Regions from separate parts of the Clostridium sp. AWRP genome, predicted to be linked through region 2. Evidence: riboswitches for the same ligand, from Rfam matches in the RefSeq annotation. Region 2 holds a riboswitch; the other holds the start of a gene.
What was found. Region 2 has a riboswitch for molybdenum cofactor ahead of fdhF (formate dehydrogenase subunit alpha). Riboswitches for the same ligand answer to the same signal wherever they lie in the genome.
Positions count from the first base shown of each region.

Region 1: another riboswitch for molybdenum cofactor. It lies ahead of DMR38_RS10285 (aldehyde ferredoxin oxidoreductase family protein); the one in region 2 lies ahead of fdhF (formate dehydrogenase subunit alpha).

Region 1 covers NZ_CP029758.2:2,207,241-2,212,744, reverse strand. The annotation lists gene DMR38_RS10290 (sigma 54-interacting transcriptional regulator) at 1-511, opposite strand, end outside; gene DMR38_RS10285 (aldehyde ferredoxin oxidoreductase family protein) at 695-2,518, opposite strand; molybdenum cofactor riboswitch at 2,922-3,040, opposite strand; gene DMR38_RS10280 (HesA/MoeB/ThiF family protein) at 3,056-3,742, opposite strand; gene DMR38_RS10275 (MoaD/ThiS family protein) at 3,745-3,969, opposite strand; gene DMR38_RS10270 (molybdopterin biosynthesis protein) at 4,045-5,504, opposite strand, start outside.
Region 2 covers NZ_CP029758.2:3,527,210-3,532,713, reverse strand. The annotation lists gene DMR38_RS16370 (effector binding domain-containing protein) at 1-157, opposite strand, end outside; partial or broken gene DMR38_RS22650 (hypothetical protein) at 280-800, opposite strand; gene DMR38_RS16360 (helix-turn-helix domain-containing protein) at 833-1,129, opposite strand; gene DMR38_RS16355 (acyl-CoA thioester hydrolase/BAAT C-terminal domain-containing protein) at 1,116-1,889, opposite strand; gene DMR38_RS16350 (TetR/AcrR family transcriptional regulator) at 1,917-2,597, opposite strand; molybdenum cofactor riboswitch at 3,242-3,373, shown strand; gene fdhF (formate dehydrogenase subunit alpha) at 3,593-5,504, shown strand, end outside.

The sequences.
Region 1 (5,504 bases), 1.3 Mb from region 2:
CTTTTCCTGTACCACTTTCTCCTGTTATTAATATAGTAGACTTACTATTAGATATCTTTTTTGAATACTCTATTATATTTAAAAAGTTCTTATTTCTCCCTATTATTTTGTCAAAAGTATATATAGCCTTGCCTTTTAATCGCCTTTCTTCTAATTTTCTTTTCTTTTTTATTTCTTTAAAAACAACTATAATTATCCTGTCATCCATTTTTTTTGTGTATAATGGATATATATTTAAGTTTAATTTAAGTACATTCTTAATAGATTTTATGCTAGTTTCTACATTCTGTTGAATGCTTATATTATGTATATTACTTATTATATTATTCCAGTTATCTACCATATCTTGAATATTCATATCCATTATGCACTCTTGACTATATCCTGTAATTTGTAGTAAAGCACTATTTACAAATTTAATTTTTCCATAAATGTTACAAATCATAATGCCTTCATGTATAGATTCAATGAATCCTTCAAAGCTTTGCTTATTACTATTGAAGTTTATCATAACAACTAAATTTCATCTCCCAAACTTATCCAACCACAACTTAATACTCTTGCAAATATATAATCAAATAATCTAACTTCTATTCTCAAATTCACACCTTCCTATTAAAAAACAGACTTCATATATAGAGAGAGCCTATCTTCTTTAATACATGAAGTCTAATTTCTAGTTTATGGAATCAGACTAAAATTTACCTATATATTCATCTAACCCTAGTTTTTTTAATGTTTCTTCTGTAGGTATACCCTCTTTACTCCATCCTCGTACTGAGTAATATTCTGGAAGAAGAACATCTAGCCTATGAACACTTCCTTTTGATGGACCATCTGGAATAGGAGTTTCTAAAAGTCTCTTTGGTAATGTATCTTGATCACTGCCTATTCCAGCTGCAAGATTAAACATTTTTTCAAGAGTCCAGATTCTATCTCCTGCCTCTAATAGTGAATCTGCATCATAAGTAGCTCCTCCTACTACTGCATTATACATATCTACATAATCCTGTATTCCAAGTCCAAATGTAGTGAATATACACAATCCTAAAGAATCAATTACAGCAGTTAAATCATGAAATAATTTGGCATAGGCTGCTTTACCATCTAATGCAAATCTATCAAGTTTTTCAGGATAGCCTAATATTTCAGGGTTAATCATATATCCCTTAATATGACAGCCTCCTCTAGGGTTAACTGCATAAGTAATACCGTGTCCCTGTATTGCCCTTGGATCATATGCTGGAATTTCTTGTTTTTTAACTGTCATAGAATACTCAGGTACTCCATAACCTTCACAAAGTCTATAGGAGCCATTTGTCATCTTTGCTCCAAAGCCTTCACTATATACCATTTTCTTTATCCAGCCAATCATGGATTCCGTATCACCCCACTTGAGTGATAAATTATCTCCAGCTATTTCCTCATCTTTTACATATCCTCTTTGATAAAGTTCCATAGCTGCAGCAATTGTTGCACCACAAGTAATAGTATCAATACCATATTCATTACATAACATATTAGCTTCATTTATAGCATCTAAATCATACGAATCGCAGTCAGAGCCAAAACACCATATTGTTTCATACTCTGGTCCTCCACATTCTGTTCCGTCCTTTAATTTAACCCATCTTCCACAACCTATAGGACAGCTGTAGCAAGGATTTTTTCTTACTAGTTGATTAGCAGTCAAAGTTTCTCCACTTATCTTATCTGCTTGATCAGTATAAGATTCTTGAAAGTTTTTTACAGGATGAACTCCATTTTCGTTTATTATATTAACTAGTATGGCTGTACCATAAGTTGGCATTCCCTGACCAGCTACTGGATCATTTTTTAATGTTGTAATTTTTTCTATAGATACTTTTTTTACTTTTTCTTTATCAGCTAAAGCTACTTTTCCAGTTCCTTTAACTACAATAGCTTTTAAGTTTTTAGATCCCATAACTGCACCAACACCGCCTCTTGCTGCAGTTCTATCTACATCATTCATAACTGCTGCCATAAGGGACAATCTTTCACCAGCAGGTCCTATACATAATACTTTTGATCTATTCTCAGTTATCTTTTCTAACTCTTTTGTAGTTTCTGATGTAACTTTTCCCCAAAGCTGTGATGCATCTTTAATTTCTACCTTATCATCTACTATTTCAATATAAACTGGTGAATCAGCTTTATCCTCTACTATTATCATATCCCAGCCAGCTTTTTTCAAGTCTACTCCCCATTTTCCACCCGAGTTTGAAATTGCTATAGTTCCTGTAAGCGGTGCTTTAGTAACTACCATAAACCTTCCACTAGTTGGAACTGGAGCTCCAGTTAACGGACCTGTTACAATTATAAATTTATTTTCTGGTGATAATGCATCTATTTTAGGATCTATTTCATCAAATAAAGTTTTAACACCTAGTCCTCTACAGCCTATGAACTTTTTAGCTTTATCCAAATCTAAATCTTCTGACTTGCAAGTTCTTTCCTTTAAATTTATTCTCAGCACTTTACCATCGTAACCATACATTGAAATTCCTCCTAGTATAAATATATTTACTTCACAAAGTTTATAAAGCATACATTGTGCCAAATATGGTTACAAAAAAACACTCAATAATCAAAAACACATACAATGCGTTGATTATCAAGTGAATTCATAGTAAATAATTTAGCAACATTTTTTATTTTATAATAAAATGCTCAAATAATAAGCAATATATTTCTCTACACTACTAATAATAATAAATATGTTGCTTATTATTGCCAAAGTGCTCAAAAAAAATACAATATTACTGTTTTTCTTTTAGAAAAACGTTCAAATAATGGACAACAATATTTTTATTTTTTAAAAACGTTCCAATATGGATCAATTTTTTGTGAACTTTGTTTATAAAAAATAGGCATGCGCCAAAAGCACATACCTATTTTATTAGTATTTACAATGATCTTCTTCTCAAACACGGAAAGCACATCATTTTCATAACATACTCATTGGTCTTATCTCCATAGACTTAGCGTTAGGATCAAAAACTTAAAGTCCTATAATATACTTGATTGTACAATTTTATACCAGTGGAACTATATCATACTCAGTTGAAAGAAGATCTATAAAAACCATCTTTTTTCTTAAAAGTTCTCCTCTACCTAAAAGAATCTTTATTACTTCACTTACTTGAATTGAAGCTGCTAAAGCTGGTGTAAACGATGGATTACCCATTTCCTTTTCAATTCCTTTGGCTGTTCGTTTATCTACATTATAAATCTTATTTAAAGTATCATCTCCTGGGAATATAGTAGTAACTTGAGCATACCATCCTGCTATAGCTCCATAAACCATTGGTATATTAAGTTTTTTACAGCTGCGTTGAAGTAACAATCTTGCTGGTATGCTGTCAAGAGCATCTACTACTACATCGTGATTACTTAAAATACTGCAGGCAGTATCTTCTGTAAGCATTTTTTCTAATGCTTTTATCTCTATTAGTGGATTTACTTTTTCCATTCTAGCCTTTGCTTCCTGTGCTTTGCTAAAACCTATAGTGTCTGTACTTGAAAGTATTTGCCTATTTAAATTAGATTCCTCAAATACATCTCCATCTACTGCAGTAATACTTCCTATTCCTATTCTTCCAAGCATTTCAATAACATAACCACCAATTCCTCCACAGCCTACAACACAAACTTTAAATTTCTTCAAATTATTATTTTCTTCTTTTGACAGAGTTTTCATATTTCTAACATAACGTTCCAACTTTAACCGCCTCCTACTGGTGGGAATAACGATAAGACATCTTTGTCATTAAGTTTCGTATTTGCTTTACCATCCCTACCGTTTATAAGTAAAATAGCCACTTCTTCTTCACTAATATTTATTTTTTCTAATATATCAGAAGGTGTTACAGGCTCGTCAAATTCTAAAAACAATTTTTTATCTCTATCTTTTCTAAAGTAAGCAAATAATCTAACTTCTATTTTCAAGTTTTCACCTCCTTTATCACATTAAATATATTTATCTTAAAGCATAAATTATGCCAAGCATATTTATAAAAAGACTTATTTACCGTTACAATCAGTTCTTATTACTTTCCCCATATTTGGATATTCATATCCTCCAAGTCTATCTAATTCTTTTAAGAACGTGTCACTCTTCATAACATCAATTAATTCTCTAATTGTTTTCATTTTTAAATATTCCTCTGGTACTGCAAAATCATATTCTTCATTACATACTGGAATAAAATCAAGTCCCATCATTTTTGCTGCTGAATATATTCCAAGACCACAGTCTACATCTCCACTAGCCACTGCTGCTGCTACAGACAGGTGGGTAAATTCTTCTCTTTCATATCCATTAATATCATTTGGTGAAATACCTAACTTTTTTAAATAATAATCCAGTAATAACCTTGTTCCTGCTCCCCTTTGTCTATTTACAAACCGTATACCTTTTTTCGATATGTCTGAAATTTCCTTAAGTCCCAGTGGATTTCCTTTTTGAACCATAAGACCTTGAACTCTATTTACTACTTTTACTAAAGCTATATTTTTATCTTTTAAGTATTTATTAATATAAGAAATATTATATTCTCCGCTTTCCATATCCAATAGATGAATAGGTGCAATATGAGTTTCCTTATTTTTTAATGCCATTATTCCACCCATACTTCCCACATGGGCTGATGACAAATAATAATCAGGATTTTTCACATGAAGTAAGTCAGAAAGTACATCTAATATAGGATCATGGCTTCCTATACAGACAATTGTATTTTTAATTTCATCTATATCTTTCATAAGACTTATTTCAACTTTAGTTCCCGCCTCAATACCTTCTACATTTTGAGGAACTTCTAGTATTCCATCTGCCCTTACCAGTGACATGGTAGCTCCTGCTCCCCTTGAAAGTGGTGTGGCAATAAGCTTTTCTCCTACATATCCAAGTTTGATTCTTACAAATTCCAAATACTTTAAAGAAGACATTATCCTTCTTGATAAAATGGCCTCTACTATCTGCTCTTTTTCATGTTTCATTCCCTGGTATTCTTCTATTATTTTTTTAAGAACTTTATCCATTATGAAATAGGCTGAAACTGGATATCCAGGAATTCCAAGAACCGGTTTATTTTTAACTTCTCCCATAATAACAGGTTTCCCCGGTTTTATAGATACCCCATGCACATAAACTTCTCCCAAATCAGATATAATATCACTTGTATAATCTTCTCTTCCTGCAGAAGATCCTGCATTTATTACAACTATATCACATTCCAAAGCAGCCTTTTCTAAAGTTTCTTTTAATACGTTATAATCATCTTTTACTATTTCATATCTCCTTGGTATTCCCCCATATTCAGTTACCTGTGCACTAAACACCCTTGAATTAAAATCAATTATATCTCCAACTTTAAGATCTGTTCCTGGCTCAACTAATTCAGTACCTGTTGGAATAATACCTACTAATGGCTTTTTATAAACTTCAATAGTATTTACCCCTCCGGCTAACATGGCGCCTA
Region 2 (5,504 bases):
TTAGTCCATAGAAATCATTTCTATAGCCAAATACATTAAATAGATCCTCTTTTTTGATATTAAAATCATTCCAAAGGTTAGATAAGTCTTTTTCACAGGTTTTCAAACTTGTTTCTACTAAATATCCACATATATGGAAACCCTCTCGTTTTTTCATACATAAATTCAATATTACCATCTCCACAAATTTTCTATCTATGTTCTATTGTAATACATCAATTATGACATCTGTATGTCATAATATTGGCGGTTTAGTGAACCATCTTTTTCATATAAACATTTATTCCAATACTTACCATTCTGTTTCTGTAATTCCTCTTGTTTCTTGCATCCTTTAGATAATAAAATATTTATCTGTCTATCGTGTATTTCAATAGCTTTGTCTATAAGGTTTTGGCTTAATTCATATAAATATAAAGCAAATATTGAATATCTCTTTTTTGCTTCAAATCTTCTTAATGAAAATGGCTCGTATTTAGATCCTAGCCTGGATAACTGACGAATTCTATTTGGATGTAACCCTGCAATATTTAGCTCAAGCTGTAAACTTCTTATCAATTCTAGTCTTTCTATTACTTGTGCAAATGCTTTTGGCGATGAATGTCCTTGATCTTCTTTCAACCAGCTAAGTTTTGTCTTCTAATCTCATTTATTGATAATTTTATAAGATTTATAATAATATCAATATCATAGGTCGAAAAAGTATAGTATTTTGCAATTTCACATTCACTAATGTTCTGTGGTATTTGAGTAAATTCAAGTCTTTGATCTTCTGTAAGTAAAATTTCTGCGGCGGCCACTACATATCAACTCCTTAGTTTAATTACTAGAGCTATTTATTATTAATATATCGATAAAGAGTAGTTTTGCTAACACCAGTTGCTTTCATAATTTCAGAAATGCTGTAGTTCTTGCTACTATACATTTTAATTGCCAGCTTAATATCTTTATCATTTACCTTTGGACGTCCTCCTTTTTTCCCTCTTGCACGTGCTGCATTTATTATTACATCACCAGTACGAATTTGATCTAACATCTTATTAAGTTCAGGACGCTCCCTTTTTATACCAGACACCTTTTCTTCATAGATTCTATCGCAACCTATCTGTTTCAACCTATCTATTTGCATTTAAAAAGTTAATTATTTCATTAACTGACTCATCATAAGTCAAAAAACCATGCCCCTCTAAATTTAAGCAAACATGAATTATATTATTTTTGTTCTTGCTATTTTGTGCTAGCATATTACTCATTTTTTTACTTGGCCAGTATCTGTCATTTTCTGAAGAAAGAAGAAATAGCTTTCCTTTATAGTTATCAATATTTATCAATGCCTCTTGATTAAAATTTTTCTCTATAGATTTTTCATGAATTCTACAAAAATATTGATTCTTTGTATCTTCAATATCATCTTCATTAAATTCAAACTTGATGTATGGCAGCTCCTCATTATTAAAAGACCATGAAGATTTAGGTGGTACCTGTGACATGCTGTAAAGATTCTTTGGTAAACCTTGAAATACATAACAGCTAGCTACACAAGCAATAGTAATTGCTGACTCCATATATTGGGTTAATAATATTGCGGCTTCTCCACCTTTAGAGGATCCAATAAAAATCACCTTATTATCAGCTACTTTATAATTTTCTTTAATAAAATTAGTAGCATTTATAAAGTACTCCAATGGAACAGCTTCCAAAGATTCAGAAAGTTCACCAACGCCATAATATGCTAATCGTAAAACATTATAATTAGGTATTAAATAATCCATTAATTTTTCACTTACAGGTGGAAGTCCGGGTACACTTCCTGTTATAATAACAACTAACGGTTTTCCTTCATTTTCATAAAAATCGCCATAAATTTCTTTAGTTCTATATTCTTTCATAAATTACCTCCATAAGTTTACATTTTTCTATTTGAGAAATTCTTTGTAATCTGAAATGAGTATTTCATTTATATATTGATTTACTTCATCATCCGTAAAATTAATATTCAAGGCTCTAAGGTGATAAGTACACAAAGAGAAAAGCATATCTTTAAAATTACTTGTAATTTTTTCATTAAGCCAGTATGTTATAACCCCAAATAAGCTGTTAGTAAGTAACACAGAAGTTACGTTGATATCATTAATACCAGATGAGTGGAATTGATCTAAATGTTCCAATATTCCTTTTAAATAAACATTTGTTTTGTCTAATATCTCCCAACGTTTCTTTTCGAATGATTCATTAATTCCCATAGATTTTACAAATAGTATCTTTGAGAATTCTTTGTTATTTACATATGTGCAAATTGCACTGGTCATTGCCAAAGTAAATTTTTTAACAATACTGTCTTTTACGGTCATAGAAGCATCAACGGCAGCTTTTAAACTCATATCAGAAATTTCTTCGTAAATCTGTGCTAATACTCCCTCTTTATTATTAAAGTAAGAATAAAAAGAACCTACTGATACAGAAGCTTCATTTGTAATATCCTTTATCGAAGAATCAATGTATCCTTTTTGGGAAAAAACCTTTGCGGCTGCTTGAAGAATAGCTTTTCTTTTTAAATCTTTTATTTTTTTTGCTTTAGTAAGCCCAATATTATTCATAAAAATCTCCTTTAATTGTAATGAATTTGAATTCAAATTCATTATATGCTTATTTTCATAAAGTGTCAATATATAGTATATCTCTTCGATTTTGCTTCTAACTTTAAAAAAAGTAACTAAAAGCATATATATCTTTATTCGGTTTATTAATTTTTTCCTACGATTCCGAAATAGGTATAAAAATATAAGATTAAGAATTTATTATTAACAAAACCCACGCTAAGGAACAATATTCCATATTATTCCTTAGCGTGGGTTTTGTCGGAAATGTTGGTGCTACCCCATAGGATATTTTACTAAAATCTATATTAACTTCTGCTTTCAACATTTTTTATATTATACATATTAAAGTTTAATTCTAGAAACCTGTTTTTGACAGTTTGTTCAAATAATGATTGCTAAAATGTGTTATGAGTTTGGTTATTATTATAAATTATAATATTGTAGAGGTATCATATATAAAATTCAAATAATGGTTTATGATTGATATTGTATGTAGTAAAATGTTTACATAAAGTACTATTGTTAATTTGCCATGAAGTCCAAAAGGAGCAATTAAAAGTATATAGGTTGTATTGCCAGCCTTGAAACTTTTAATGTGAAATAAGTATACATTAGTTAATAAAAACTATATTATCAAAATACAATTAAATAAACTCCGATCTATATTTAACCTTAGGCTAAAGGATAATAGGTTAAGGCTAACATGGACGTTTTGGGTGTGAAAAGTAATTTTTATGCCTGCTATTTTGCAAAGGAGTTCATATTCATATAGGTAAACTATGCCTATTATGAGTATGAACTTTTTATATTATCAAAATATTTTTAATATATATTTTATACAAAAAATATATAAGTATATTATTACTCAGGGTATTTTAATGATACTTAAAAATTTGATTGATAATGATTTTTAGGCTCTACCGAGCCTTGAAATAAAAGGGGTGAGAGTTATGAGCACGCCTATTTATAAAGAAGAAGGAGTGAAGTTATTAATGAAAAAAAAGGTATTAACTGTATGCCCTTATTGCGGTGCTGGATGCCAACTCTATCTAGTTGTTGAAGATGGACAAATAGTAAGAGCAGAACCTGCTAATGGAAGAACAAATGAAGGAACTCTTTGTCTTAAAGGACGTTATGGTTGGGATTATCTAAATGATCCTCAACTTCTAACTCCACGTATAAAAAAACCTATGTTAAGGAAAAATGGTAAGTTAGTAGAAGTAACTTGGGATGAAGCTATTAAGTTTACGTCAGAAAAGTTAACAGAAATAAAAAATAAGTATGGTGCTGATTCTATAATGACTACAGGCTGTTCTAGAGGTCCCGGAAATGAGACGAATTATGTAATGCAAAAATTTGCACGTGCTGTAATAGGTACAAACAATGTAGATAACTGTGCTAGAGTTTGTCATGGTCCCTCAGTAGCAGGATTAGCTACAGTACTTGGAAATGGTGCCATGTCAAATACTATTCCTGAAATTGAAAATTCAGATTTGCTTCTTATATTTGGATATAATCCAGCAGAATCTCATCCTATAGTTGCCAGAAGAATAGTTAAAGCAAAGGAAAAAGGAGCAAAAATTGTAGTCGTAGATCCTAGGGTCACAGAAAGTGTGAGAATATGTGATCTTTGGATTCCATTAAAAGGTGGTACTAATATGGCTCTTGTAAATGCATTTGCCAATGTATTACTTAATGAAAATTTGTATAACAAAGAATATGTTGCTAATTATACTGAAAACTTTGAAGAGTATAAATCAATTATACAAAAATATAGTCCTGAATATTCAGAAAAAATAACAAATGTTCCTGCTGAAGATATAAAAAAAGCCATGAGGATGTATGCTAATGCAAAAAATCCAATGATTCTTTATGGTATGGGAGTATGTCAATTTGGTCAAGCTGTAGATGTAGTTAAAGGTTTAGCTGGTTTAGCTTTAATGACAGGAAACTATGGTAGGCCTAGTGTTGGTATAGGTCCTGTAAGAGGACAAAATAATGTTCAGGGCTCTTGTGATATGGGTGCTATTCCTAATTGTTACCCTGGATATCAAAAAGTTACGGATAAAAATGTTAGAGAAAAATTTGAGAAAGCTTGGGGAGTAAAACTTCCTGATAAAGTCGGATATCATTTAACAGAAGTGCCTAGACTTGTTTTAAAAGAAAATAAACTAAAGGCTTATTATATAATGGGAGAGGATTGTGTTCAAAGTGATCCAAATGCAAACGATGTAAGAAAAGCTTTAGATAAATTGGAACTTGTAATAGTTCAAGATATATTTATGAATAAAACAACTTTACATGCTGATGTAATACTTCCGGCTACTGCCTGGGGAGAAAATGAAGGTGTATACAGTTCTGCTGATAGAGGTTTCCAGAGATTCCGAAAAGCTGTTGAACCAAAGGGAGCTGTTAAACCAGATTGGCAGATAATTTGTGAGTTAGCTACTGCTATGGGATATTCTATGCATTATAATAATACAGAAGAAATATGGGATGAAATGAGAAGTCTCACTCCTAAATTTGCTGGTGCTAGCTATGAAAGAATGGAAAAGTTAGGAGGAATAATTTGGCCTTGTCCTTCTGAGGATCATCCTGGAACGCCTGTGCTTTATGAAGGAAATATTTTTAGTACACCAAGTAAAAAAGGTATTTTATTTGCAGCAGAATGGAGACCTACACAAGAATCTCCAGATAAGGAATATCCATTAAGCTTATGTACAGTTAGAGAAATAGGCCACTACTCTGTAAGAACAATGACTGGTAATTGTCGTGCTCTCAAGGCACTTGAAGATGAACCAGGTAAAATTCAAATGAGTTTGGAAGATGCTGAAGAACTTGATATAAAGGATGGAGATCTAGTACGGGTAAGTTCAAGAAGAGGTTCTGTAATGTCAAGAGCCT